One region of the Mycobacterium branderi genome, then DNA from elsewhere that is predicted to be linked to it. Evidence: riboswitches for the same ligand, from Rfam matches in the RefSeq annotation. Region 1 holds a riboswitch; the other holds the start of a gene.
The links. Region 1 has a riboswitch for magnesium ahead of G6N47_RS20990 (Rv1535 family protein). Riboswitches for the same ligand answer to the same signal wherever they lie in the genome.
Positions count from the first base shown of each region.

Region 2: linked by a shared signal. The riboswitch ahead of G6N47_RS18570 (stealth family protein) and the one ahead of G6N47_RS20990 (Rv1535 family protein) in region 1 are both predicted to bind magnesium.

Region 1 covers NZ_AP022606.1:4,349,188-4,354,358, reverse strand. The annotation lists gene G6N47_RS20995 (flavin-containing monooxygenase) at 1-1,326, shown strand, start outside; M-box (ykoK) riboswitch at 1,414-1,583, shown strand; gene G6N47_RS20990 (Rv1535 family protein) at 1,840-2,073, shown strand; gene G6N47_RS20985 (TetR/AcrR family transcriptional regulator) at 2,124-2,825, opposite strand; gene G6N47_RS20980 (hypothetical protein) at 2,900-3,169, shown strand; gene G6N47_RS20975 (lipase family protein) at 3,160-3,921, opposite strand; gene G6N47_RS20970 (amino acid-binding protein) at 3,967-4,341, shown strand; gene G6N47_RS20965 (class I SAM-dependent methyltransferase) at 4,348-5,171, opposite strand, start outside.
Region 2 covers NZ_AP022606.1:3,801,326-3,806,496, reverse strand. The annotation lists gene G6N47_RS18575 (phosphodiesterase) at 1-800, shown strand, start outside; gene G6N47_RS18570 (stealth family protein) at 803-2,365, opposite strand; M-box (ykoK) riboswitch at 2,400-2,572, opposite strand; gene prcA (proteasome subunit alpha) at 2,638-3,393, opposite strand; gene prcB (proteasome subunit beta) at 3,390-4,277, opposite strand; gene G6N47_RS18555 (ubiquitin-like protein Pup) at 4,274-4,468, opposite strand; gene dop (pup deamidase/depupylase) at 4,619-5,171, opposite strand, start outside.

The sequences.
Region 1 (5,171 bases):
ACCTGGCGGGAGAACACGTATCCGGGCATCGCGTGCGACGTCCCGGCCCACCTGTACAGCTACACCTTCGCGCCGAATCCGGACTGGAGCCACGTGTTCGCGCCCGGCCCGGAAATCCTGGCCTACTTCCACGACGTGGCGCACCGCCACGGCGTCGACAGCCTGATCCGCTACGGCACCGAGGTCCGCCGGCTCGAATACGACGGAAAACGTTGGCAGATAACGACTTCCACTGGCGAGCGGGATGAGGCTGACGTCGTCGTCGCCGCCACCGGCGTGTTGCACCACCCGCGCTATCCCGACATCGACGGGCTCGACGACTTCGCCGGGTCCGTTTTCCACAGCGCCCGCTGGGATCACCGGGTGCCGTTGGCGGACGCGCGGCTCGGGGTGATCGGCACGGGTTCGTCAGCGGTGCAAATCGTCGGCGCGGTCACCGATCTCGTCGGCGAGCTGCGGCTGTTCCAGCGCACCCCGCAGTGGGTGCTGCCCGTGCAGAACCCGCCGATCGACGCCGCCGACAGGGCGCGCTACCGGGCCGACCCGACGCTGCTGCCTGCGCTGCGCGACGAACTCAACAGCGGCTTCATCCAGAACTTCGCCAACGCCGTCGTCGACGCCGACTCGGCCGCGCTGCATCAGCTGCAAAGCCTGGCCCGCGCCAACCTCGAGGACAACGTCGCCGACCCGGAGCTCCGCGAGAAGCTGCGGCCCGACTACCGGGCGGGGTGCAAGCGGCTGATCATCTCGCCGAATTTCTACGAGGCCATCCAGCGGCGGGGCGCCCACCTGGTCACCGAGCGCATCGCCCGGGTCGAGCCCGACGGCGTGCGCACCGCCGACGGCCGGCTGCATCGGCTCGACGTGCTGGTGCTGGCGACCGGATTTCGGGTCGACCGTTTCCTGCGCCCGATCGAGGTGATCGGGCGCGGCGGGATACGTCTCGACGAGCTGTGGGGCCAGCGGCCGTTCGCCTACCTGTCGGTGTCGGTCCCGGATTTTCCCAACCTGTTCATGCTCAACGGACCCAACGGCCCGGTCGGCAACTTCTCGCTGATCGACGTCGCCGAGGCACAGTTCGGATATCTGATGCAGCTCATCGAGCTGCTGGGCGACGGCGGCTGCCGCCAGATCAGCGCCAGCCGGCAAGCCACCGCCCGCTTCGAGGCCGCGCGCGTGCAAGCGGCCAAAAAGACCGTCTGGGTGACCGGCTGCCGGAGTTGGTACCTCGACGATCGCGGCGTTCCGGTCGCCTGGCCGTGGACTTTCACCCGCTTCCGGGAGGTCATGGCGTCACCTGCGCTGAACGACTACGAGCTGGTATAAGCCCTGGTAAACCTGCAGCGGCCATTCAGTGAATTCACAGGTGTGGTGAATTGACCCGTTCCAGTTCTTCGTGCATCATCGGTTTCGTAAGCACCTCGTTAGGCGAGGCGTCTACACGGATATAGGCCACTGACCCCGAACGTCGAGAGACGCCCAGGGTCAGGACAGCTCCTCCCGGCTTAAGGGTTGAGCCCAAGTGGCTTCCGGGATTCCGGATACGCCGTGTAGTGCCGAAGCTCTGACGAGTGGGGTGCGGCTTCCCGATCTATTCGGGTTCTGTACTCCTGCTTGCGTGCAACCCGCGCGGATGACCGCGCGCGACGTAGCCGTGAGGAGGTGAGGGACGCATGAGTTCCAGTGACAGTCCGGACCGATATCCGGGCTCCGTTTCGTCCCGATCCGGCCTCCGGCACGCCGCTCTTCGCTGAGCCAGCGCGTACGCCTCGACGGTCCGTTTCGGACGGGACATACGAACCCTGTTGTGCCCGTTTGATTTCCGCCTAGGAGGCGACCATGACCGCTGTACTGTACGACGACGTGGTAACCGCGACGCCGACGCCGAAGCTGCGGGTAGTTCCTGCCCCCAAGCCGGCGGCTGCGCCGGCGTCGAAGCAGACCTCCAGGCGGCCGGATCGCCCGTTCGGCGGCGACCCGCTGGTCGACGGGGCTGCCCGGCTGCTCTGTGTTCCGCTGCGGCAGCTCTACGCCGCGCTGTGGCGGGCAGGGATCCTGGAAGTCAGCGCCTGAAAGTCCGTCGCTCCCGGTGCCGAGATTTCACCTCGGTGCCGGGAGCGCTTTTATGTCCGGGCTGCGGCGATCTCTTCCGGTTTCGCCAGCGGCTCATGGGGGTCGAGGTGCACTCCGCCGGCCTTCAGCGTGGTGTCCAGCAGCAGCCAGACCCACTCGGCTAGCTGGTCGATGAACTCCTCCTCCGAATACCCGCCCGGCTGCCGCAACCACTGGCGTGCCGCGGAATCGACGAAACCGAAGATGCCGAACCCCAGCGGCTGGGCCGGTTGCGGGTCCAGCCCGAAAGCATTCAGGTAATCGGCCAGCAGCTGAGCCAACAGGGCGCCGGCGGTGTCTCGGATGTAGGTGATCGCGTCGGGCGCGTCGGGCTCCGCGGTCAACGAATGGCATGCCAGGTACAGATACAAGTTGGTATGGGCGGTCAGCCAGCGGATATGCGCGCCGACGCCGATCGTGACCATTTCCAGGGGGCTGCCGGTGGGCTTCCACACCGGCTCCAGCTCGGTGATCAGCATCCCGGCCGCCCGGCGCGCCACCTCGCGATGCAGGTCGGCCGCGCCGTCGAAGTAGCGGTACAGCTTGGTCCGGGTGACCCCCACCTGCGCGGCGATCTGCTCGATGGACGTCGTGGGCCCGCATTCGGCGATGGTCTGCAGTGCGGCCTCGACGAAATCGGCGCGACGCCGTTCGCGTTGGCCGGCCCAGCGAACCGCCCGGCCGTCGACGGCTTCAGACACTGAACGGCTCACTTTGGAGCCCACCCTTTACATGGGACATGATGTACCCCTATTCTACCGGGTACGCCGTGTACCAGGGGGTTTTGGTGGACCAGAAGCCGACACTGTGTTCGTTGCTCGCCTCCGACATCGGTGAGCGTACCGGCGCCGACGTGGTGGCAAGGATGCACCTTCAGGGTCCGGGTGTCGCGGTGATGACCGACACCGACGGTGCATACGTGCACCGGTGCGACGGCAGCGCCTTGGTTCAGGACCTCTCGGACGTGGGTTACCTTGGCATGCAAGGCATTCAGGCGCTGCTGACGCTGGCGGAAGACGTCGCGAGGGCCGGCGTCGGGTGGCTGCGTCACGCCTGAGCCGCGATCAGCGCGGATAGCCCGTCTTTGTAGGCGGCGAGGCTGTGCCGCCAGCCCACGTCGACCGGGCCGCCGCTGTCGACCAAGATTTCGGCGCCGACGTGCACGTAGGGCGACGGCGGTACATGCGGCACGATGTCGAGGAAATTGACTACCCGAAAACAGCTTTCGATGGCCGCGTTGAACGCGGCCGCGAAGTCGGACAACCCGACCCGCGGGCCCGCGAACGTGATGAGCCGCGGTTCGATCGTGTTCGGCGGCATCCCGCGGAAGATGTCGGGCGCGGCGAGTACGGCCAGCGCCGCGCCGAGGCTGTGCCCGGTGATCAGGATCTGATCGCAGCCGGTGCTCGCGGCCGCGAGGTTTGCGGCAATGCTGGCGCGGACAAGCTCGTAGACCTCTTGAAACCCGCTGTGCACCTGCCCGAACCCGCTGACGGGGCGGTAGTCCTCGGGAACCGCGTCGAAGTCGGCCACCCAGTCGGCCAGATCGGAGCTGCCCCGAAACGACACGAACGCGGTGCGAGTGGCAGCACTGTGGCCCATCAACCCAAAGATGTTGGTGTCCTTGGTCATTGCCGCGACGGCGGGATGCGGGTCGCTCATCGCGGCAAGCACCGCGGTCTGCACTTGGATCAGTGCGGTCTGAGTGAAACCCGACGGCAGCACGGCGGGGCTGCCGTCCATGACGGAGTAGGCCGCCGTCGCCAGCGGCAGGACTACGTCGCGCGCGAACGACGCATCGAATGCCACCGCCGAAGTGTAGGAGGTTGCGGTGATGCGCAGTAGCGTTTACGCATGGCGACCGATCTGACGGTGTACGTCGACGACGACCCCGGGGAGCTCGCCCGGGTCGGCGACGTGCTGGGCGACGCAGGCGTGAACATCGCCGGTCTGTGCGCCGTCACCAGCGGCGGGGGACAGGCCAAGATCCACATCTTGGTGACCGATGCGACGCCCGCGTTCGAAGCGCTGCAGGGTGCGGGGATCGAAATCGCCGAGGAGCAAGAGGTGATCGTGCTCGACGTGGAGGACCGCCCCGGCGGACTCGCGGAGGTCGTGCACAAGTTGGGCGCCGCGCAGGTCAACCTGGAGACCGTATATCTGGCGACTAACACCCGGCTGGTGCTGGCCGCCGACGACCTGGCCGGCGCCAAGGCCGCGTTGGGCTGAGCGGCTCTACGGGGTCAGCCGGGTGACGGCGCTCCACCGTTTGTTTCCCGGATTGCGGGGGTCCGGCTCGGGTAGGTACGCGGCGAAGCGATACGGAAAAGGCAGCCTGCCGAAGCGATGGGCGGCCTGCAATATCGCCTCGGTCTCGACGGGTTTCCAGCCGAGATCTTCGAAGTAGGCCAGCCCGTTCCCCGGCCCGAATTTGAACGGCGCGTTGGCCATGATGCCTTTGGTCTTCTTGCCCATCCATTTCTTCAGCCCGGCGCCCCAGAATTCGAGCACCCACCAGGCGACCTCTGGACGTCTGAAGGCCTGCGCCAGGGCGGCGACGTCGTCGGGGTCGAGGTACATCAAAAGCCCCTCGGTCAGGACCAGCGCCTTGCGGGCACCGCTTAGCGCCTCCGTCAAGAACGCGTCGCGGGCCGCCGGGTCGGCGAGGTCGACGGCCCACCGACTCAATTGGCATCGCGGCGTCTGGTCCGCGAGTGCTTGCTCCTTTTCCGCCAACAGCGCCGGCAGGTCCGCTTCGATCCAGGTGAAATCCGGTGGCAGGTCCAGCCGATACGGCCGGGTGTCCAAACCGGCGGCCAGATTGAGCACCCGATCGCAGCCCTCGCCGATGGCCTTGACGACGATGTCGTCTATCAGCTTGGTGCGGGTCACCAGCGCCCAGCTGACCCGCGGGGCTGCGGCGACGATGGCATGGCCGCGCTCACCGGCGAGCCGCTCGGCGAGGTGGTCGTCGAACAGCGCGTCGGGCCGGGCGGACTCGGTGGCGCGGTAGGCCGCGATCCAGCGTGCCGTGTCGGAAACGTTCGCGATGAGGGTGT
Region 2 (5,171 bases), 550 kb from region 1:
TATCGGAGCTGCTCGACCGGCTCGAGGAGTCGCAAACCCGCCCCGACGCGTTGATCTTCACCGGCGACCTCGCCGACACCGGCCAGCCCGATGCATACCGCAAGCTGGGCGAATTGGTCGAACCGTTGGCGGATCGTCTTGAGGCTCAAGTCATCTGGGTGATGGGCAACCACGACAACCGGGCGGCACTACGGCAGCACCTGCTGCGTGAGGCGCCGACGATGGCGCCGATGGATCGGGTGCACCACATCGCCGGTCTGCGAGTCATCGTGTTGGATACCTCGGTGCCCGGCTGCCATCACGGCGAAATCGCACCGCAGCAGCTGCGGTGGCTGTCCGAGCAGCTCGCCGAGCCCGCGCCGTTCGGCACCATCCTGGCAATGCATCACCCGCCGATTCCCAGCGTCCAGGATCTCGCCGTGATGGTGGAGTTGCGCGACCAAACCCCGCTGGGCGAGGTTCTGCGCGGCACCGACGTCCGCAGCATCCTGGCCGGCCACCTGCACTACTCGACCACGGCCACGTTCGCCGGCATTCCGGTGTCGGTGGCCTCGGCCAGCTGCTACACCCAAGACCTGCTGACTGCCGGCACCCGGGGTCGCGATGCTGCGCAGGCGTTCAACCTGGTGCACTGCTACCCCGACACCGTGGTTCACACCGTCGTGCCGCTGGCGGCCGGCCCCACTGTCGGCCGGTTCGTCGCGCCCGACGCCGTGCAGCGCGAACTCGCCGATGCCCGGACGAGCATCCTTCCGGCAGCCCGCATTCCGCGTCTCGCGCCGCAATTCGCGCGACGATAGCGTCATTCCTCGCCGGCCACCTGTTCCCATGGCGCCGGGACCGGGAAGTAGCTCTCCAGGAATTCCCCGACCAGCCGAGCCCGTTCGTCGGCGCTCACCTCCGGGAAGCTGCCGTCGTTGAGGCAGAAGAAGTCGAACTTGCGTTTCTTGAGCAGCTTCGGGAGTTTCGCCAACCCCGACCGCAGCGTGGTGTCCACGTAGAGCACCTTCGCCGATTCGTTTTGTACGGCGCGCCCGGTCAGCAGCGAGTAGTAGTGGTACAGCGAGTTGGTCACCGAGATGTCGGTGCTCGACCGAAAGCGGCTCGCCTGCGTGCGGGCGAAGTCCTCCGCGAACTCTCGCTCCAGTTCGGCCAGCACACTTTTGCGCAGCGGAGCGGCGGTGTGCTCCAGGTGACGGGTGATGATCTTCCCGAACTTTTCCCACAGCAGCTGCCGGTTCACTCGGGCGGCGTTCTCGAAGCCACTGCGCTCCGGGTGGTTGACCCCGAGTCCGATCCGGGTGCCCGCCTCGATGAACTTCGTCACCCCGCCGGGCGAGAAGAACATGGTCGGCGAGAGCGGCCGGCCGAAGAACATGTCGTCGTTGGAGTACAGGAAATGCTCTGCCAGGCCGGGGATGTGGTGCAGCTGGGTCTCGACCGCGTGGCTGTTGTACACCGGTAGCGCCGACAGGTCGGTGAAGTGCTCCTCGGCGCGCACGATGGTGATCTTCGGGTGCGGCGCAAGCCATTCCGGCACCCGCGAGTCGGTGGCGATGAAGATCCGTCGCACCCAGGGCGCGAAGGCGTGCACCGACCGCAGCGCGTACTTGAGCTCGTCGATCTGACGGATCCGCGCGTCGGCGTCATCACCTTCGCCCACAACATGATTGGCCATCGCCGCTGCGCGGCGGGAACGGAACTCCGGGTCGTTGCCGTCCACCCAGGAGAACACCATGTCGATGTCGAAAGTGATGTCGCCGGCGTGCGGCGTGAACATCCCGTCGATCGTCGACCAGGTGCGGCCGTGCAATTCGACGCTCGTGTACTCAACGTCGCTGAGCGGCAGCGCCTTCCGGGTCAACGAGTTCTCGATCGGACAGATCGCTTGCTGGCCGTCGAACACCCAGAACTGCAGCTCCACTCCTGCCGAGGCGCCGTAGCGCACGCCGGAACGCGGACATTGACGCTGCCGGAATACCCGCAGCAACCGCGGGTCGGGGTCCGTCGAGAGCAGACTGTCGGCGAGGTCCACCGACCGGCGTCCCGTTCCGTCGAAGATCTTGGCGCGCAACGGGGCTTCCAGGCATGCGGCCATCAGAGCCTCGGCCACCCGTGCGCGCAGCGCGATGTCCACGATGAGCGCAGGGCGGCCGTCGGCGCCGCGGATCAGCAGGAACGGGATGCCCGCCATCTCCAGCTCGCCGCTGACGAACAACAGGTCCGCCACCATCGCCTCATACGGGGTCAGGCGCAGCCCATCGGCTGAGCTGACTGATCCGGCCAACCCGGTCCGGGGGACGTCGATCATGCTGGTCATGGGAAACACCTGCCTTCCACGCTCGATGTCGGTCACGACGCGCACAAAGAGGGATCCCGCGCAGGCGGTGGAGCGGCGACAATGCCCTCACACGTTGAGCTTTGGCACTGGACGACGTATCCGCGGAAACCCGGGAAGCCACTTGGGATCACCCCTTAAGCCGGGGAGATCTGTCCTGATCTTGGGCGTCTCTCGACGTCGTCAGATCAGTGGCCTGTGTTCATCCAGAAGCCTCGCCTAACGAGGTGCTGCAGCAGGATAGCCGCGATTGTCAGTTCCGGCAACACGGCCGCATCAAGGCAGATCCGGCCGGGCGACTAACCGTCCGTCTTCGACTTGCCCGAACCCGACTTGCCCGAGGACGCACCGGGTTTGGGCAGCAGCGCCTCCAGCGCCGACCCCGTGATCCGGCGGAACGCGCGCCGCGGCCGGTTCGCGTCCAAAATGGCCACCTCCAGCATGGACACCCCGAGGCTGGGCTGGTCGCCGCCGTTGCTGCTGCCCGCCCGCAGCGCATTCACCGCGATCCGCACGGCGTCGGCCAGGTCGGCGTTCTCGGCGTAGGAGTCCTTGAGCGCGTTGGCGATCGGCTCCGTGGTGCCGCCCATCACCACGAAATGCGGCTCGTCGTTGATCGACCCGTCGTAGGTGATCCGATACAGCTCAGGGGGTTTGGTCTCGCCGTAATGGGCGACCTCGGCCACGCACAGCTCGACCTCGTAGGGCTTGGCCTGCTCGGTGAAGATGGTGCCCAGCGTCTGCGCGTAAACGTTGGCCAGCTGGCGGCCCGTGACGTCGCGGCGGTCGTAGGCGTAGCCGCGGGTGTCGGCGAATTGGATTCCGCCGCGGCGCAAGTTGTCGAACTCGTTGAACTTGCCCGCGGCGGCGAACCCAACCCGGTCGTAGAGCTCGCTGATCTTCTGAAGCGACCGCGACGGGTTCTCCGCGACGAACAGCACGCCGCCGGCGTAGGCCAGCGCCACCACGCTGCGACCCCGGGCGATGCCCTTGCGCGCGAGCTCGCTGCGTTCGCGCATCGCCTGCTCGGGCGAGATGAAGTACGGAAAGCTCACGAGTCACCCCGCTCGGCGTCGGGACCGAAAGTGTCTGCGCGAGAACGGCTTTCGATGACCTCGCGGGCCAGCTCGGCGATGCGCGGCTCCGGCACCTCGGCCGCGCCGTCGGCGCCGATGGTGACCGCGGTCGGGTAGATGCCGCGGACCAGGTCCGGGCCGCCGGTGGCCGAGTCGTCGTCGGCCGCGTCGTAGAGCGCCTCGACGGCCACCCGCAGCGCCGAATCGCCATCGGTCACCTGCGAATACAGCTTCTTCATCGACGAATTGGCGAAGATCGACCCCGAGCCGACGGACTTGTAGCCCTCCTCCTCGAGGTTCCAGCCGCCGGCCGCGTCGAACGACACGATGCGGCCCGCTTTCTCCGGATCGGGATCGTCGAGGTCATAACCCACCAGCAGCGGCAGCGCCACGAGGCCCTGCATGGCCGCGCCCAGGTTGCCGCGCACCATGATGGCCAGCCGGTTGACCTTGCCGGCGAAGGTCAGCGGGACGCCTTCCAGCTTTTCGTAGTGCTCGAGTTCGACCGCGTAGAGCCGGGCGAACTCGACCGCAATGGCCGCGGTGCCGGCGATGCCGGTGGCGGTGTAGTCGTCGGTGATGTACACCTTCTGCACGTCGCGGCCCGCAATCATGTTGCCCTGCGTCGAGCGCCGGTCCCCGGCGATGACGACCCCGCCCGGGTACTTCAGCGCGACGATCGTGGTGCCATGGGGCAGCTGATTGCCGGCGGCGGGTTCGGCGCTACCGGCGCCCCCGACCGGCAGTAACTCGGGTGCCTGGCGACGCAGGAAGTCAGCGAACGAGGACAGGTCTACAGGATTAGCGGGGATTCCGGGGAGTGCTGAGTTGGTGGCCAGGCGATCGCGAAACGGCCAGGTCACTGGCCGCCCTTTTGGACGTACGCGCGGACGAAGTCCTCGGCGTTCTCTTCCAGAACGTCGTCGATCTCGTCGAGCAGGTCGTCGGTTTCCTCGGTGAGCTTCTCGCGACGCTCCTGGCCCGCGGCTGTGCTGGCGGTCAGGTCGTCATCGTCGCCGCCGCCACCGCCGCGCTTGGTCTGCTCCTGAGCCATCGCTGCCTCCTGCTATGTCATCGGCGGCGCATTACACGCCCGCCGGTCTCTCTACCCTACCGGTCGACGTCCGGTCTTTTCCGACGCTGGGCCTGATTGTCCGGCTCCTTTTCAGGCTGTTTCCAGCCTTCATCGTCGCCGGACGGGCGCTCAGGTGGTGAGTTGTTCCACCAGCTCCGCCGCGCTGTCCACCGAGTCCAGCAGCGCCCCGACGTGCGCCTTGCTGCCGCGCAGCGGCTCCAGCGTCGGGATGCGCACCAGCGAGTCGCCGCCGAGGTCGAAAATGACCGAGTCCCAGCTGGCCGCCGCGATGTCGGCGCCGAACCGGCGCAGGCACTCCCCGCGAAAGTAGGCGCGGGTGTCGGTCGGCGGGTTGTCCACCGCGTTGAGCACCTGCTGCTCGGTCACCAGCCGCTTCATCGAGCCGCGCGCCACCAGCCGGTTGTACAGGCCCTTGTCCAGCCGGACGTCGGAGTACTGCAGGTCGACCAGATGCAGCCGCGGCGCCGACCAGCTCAGGTTCTCCCGGTGCCGGAAGCCTTCGAGGATTCGCAGCTTGGCCGGCCAGTCCAGCAGGTCGGCGCACTCCATCGGGTCGCGCTCGAGCAGGTCGAGCACGTGCGCCCAGGTCTCCACGATGTCGTTGGCGCGGGGATCGGGGTCGCGGGTGTCGACCAGCTTGGCCACCCGGTCCAGGTAAACC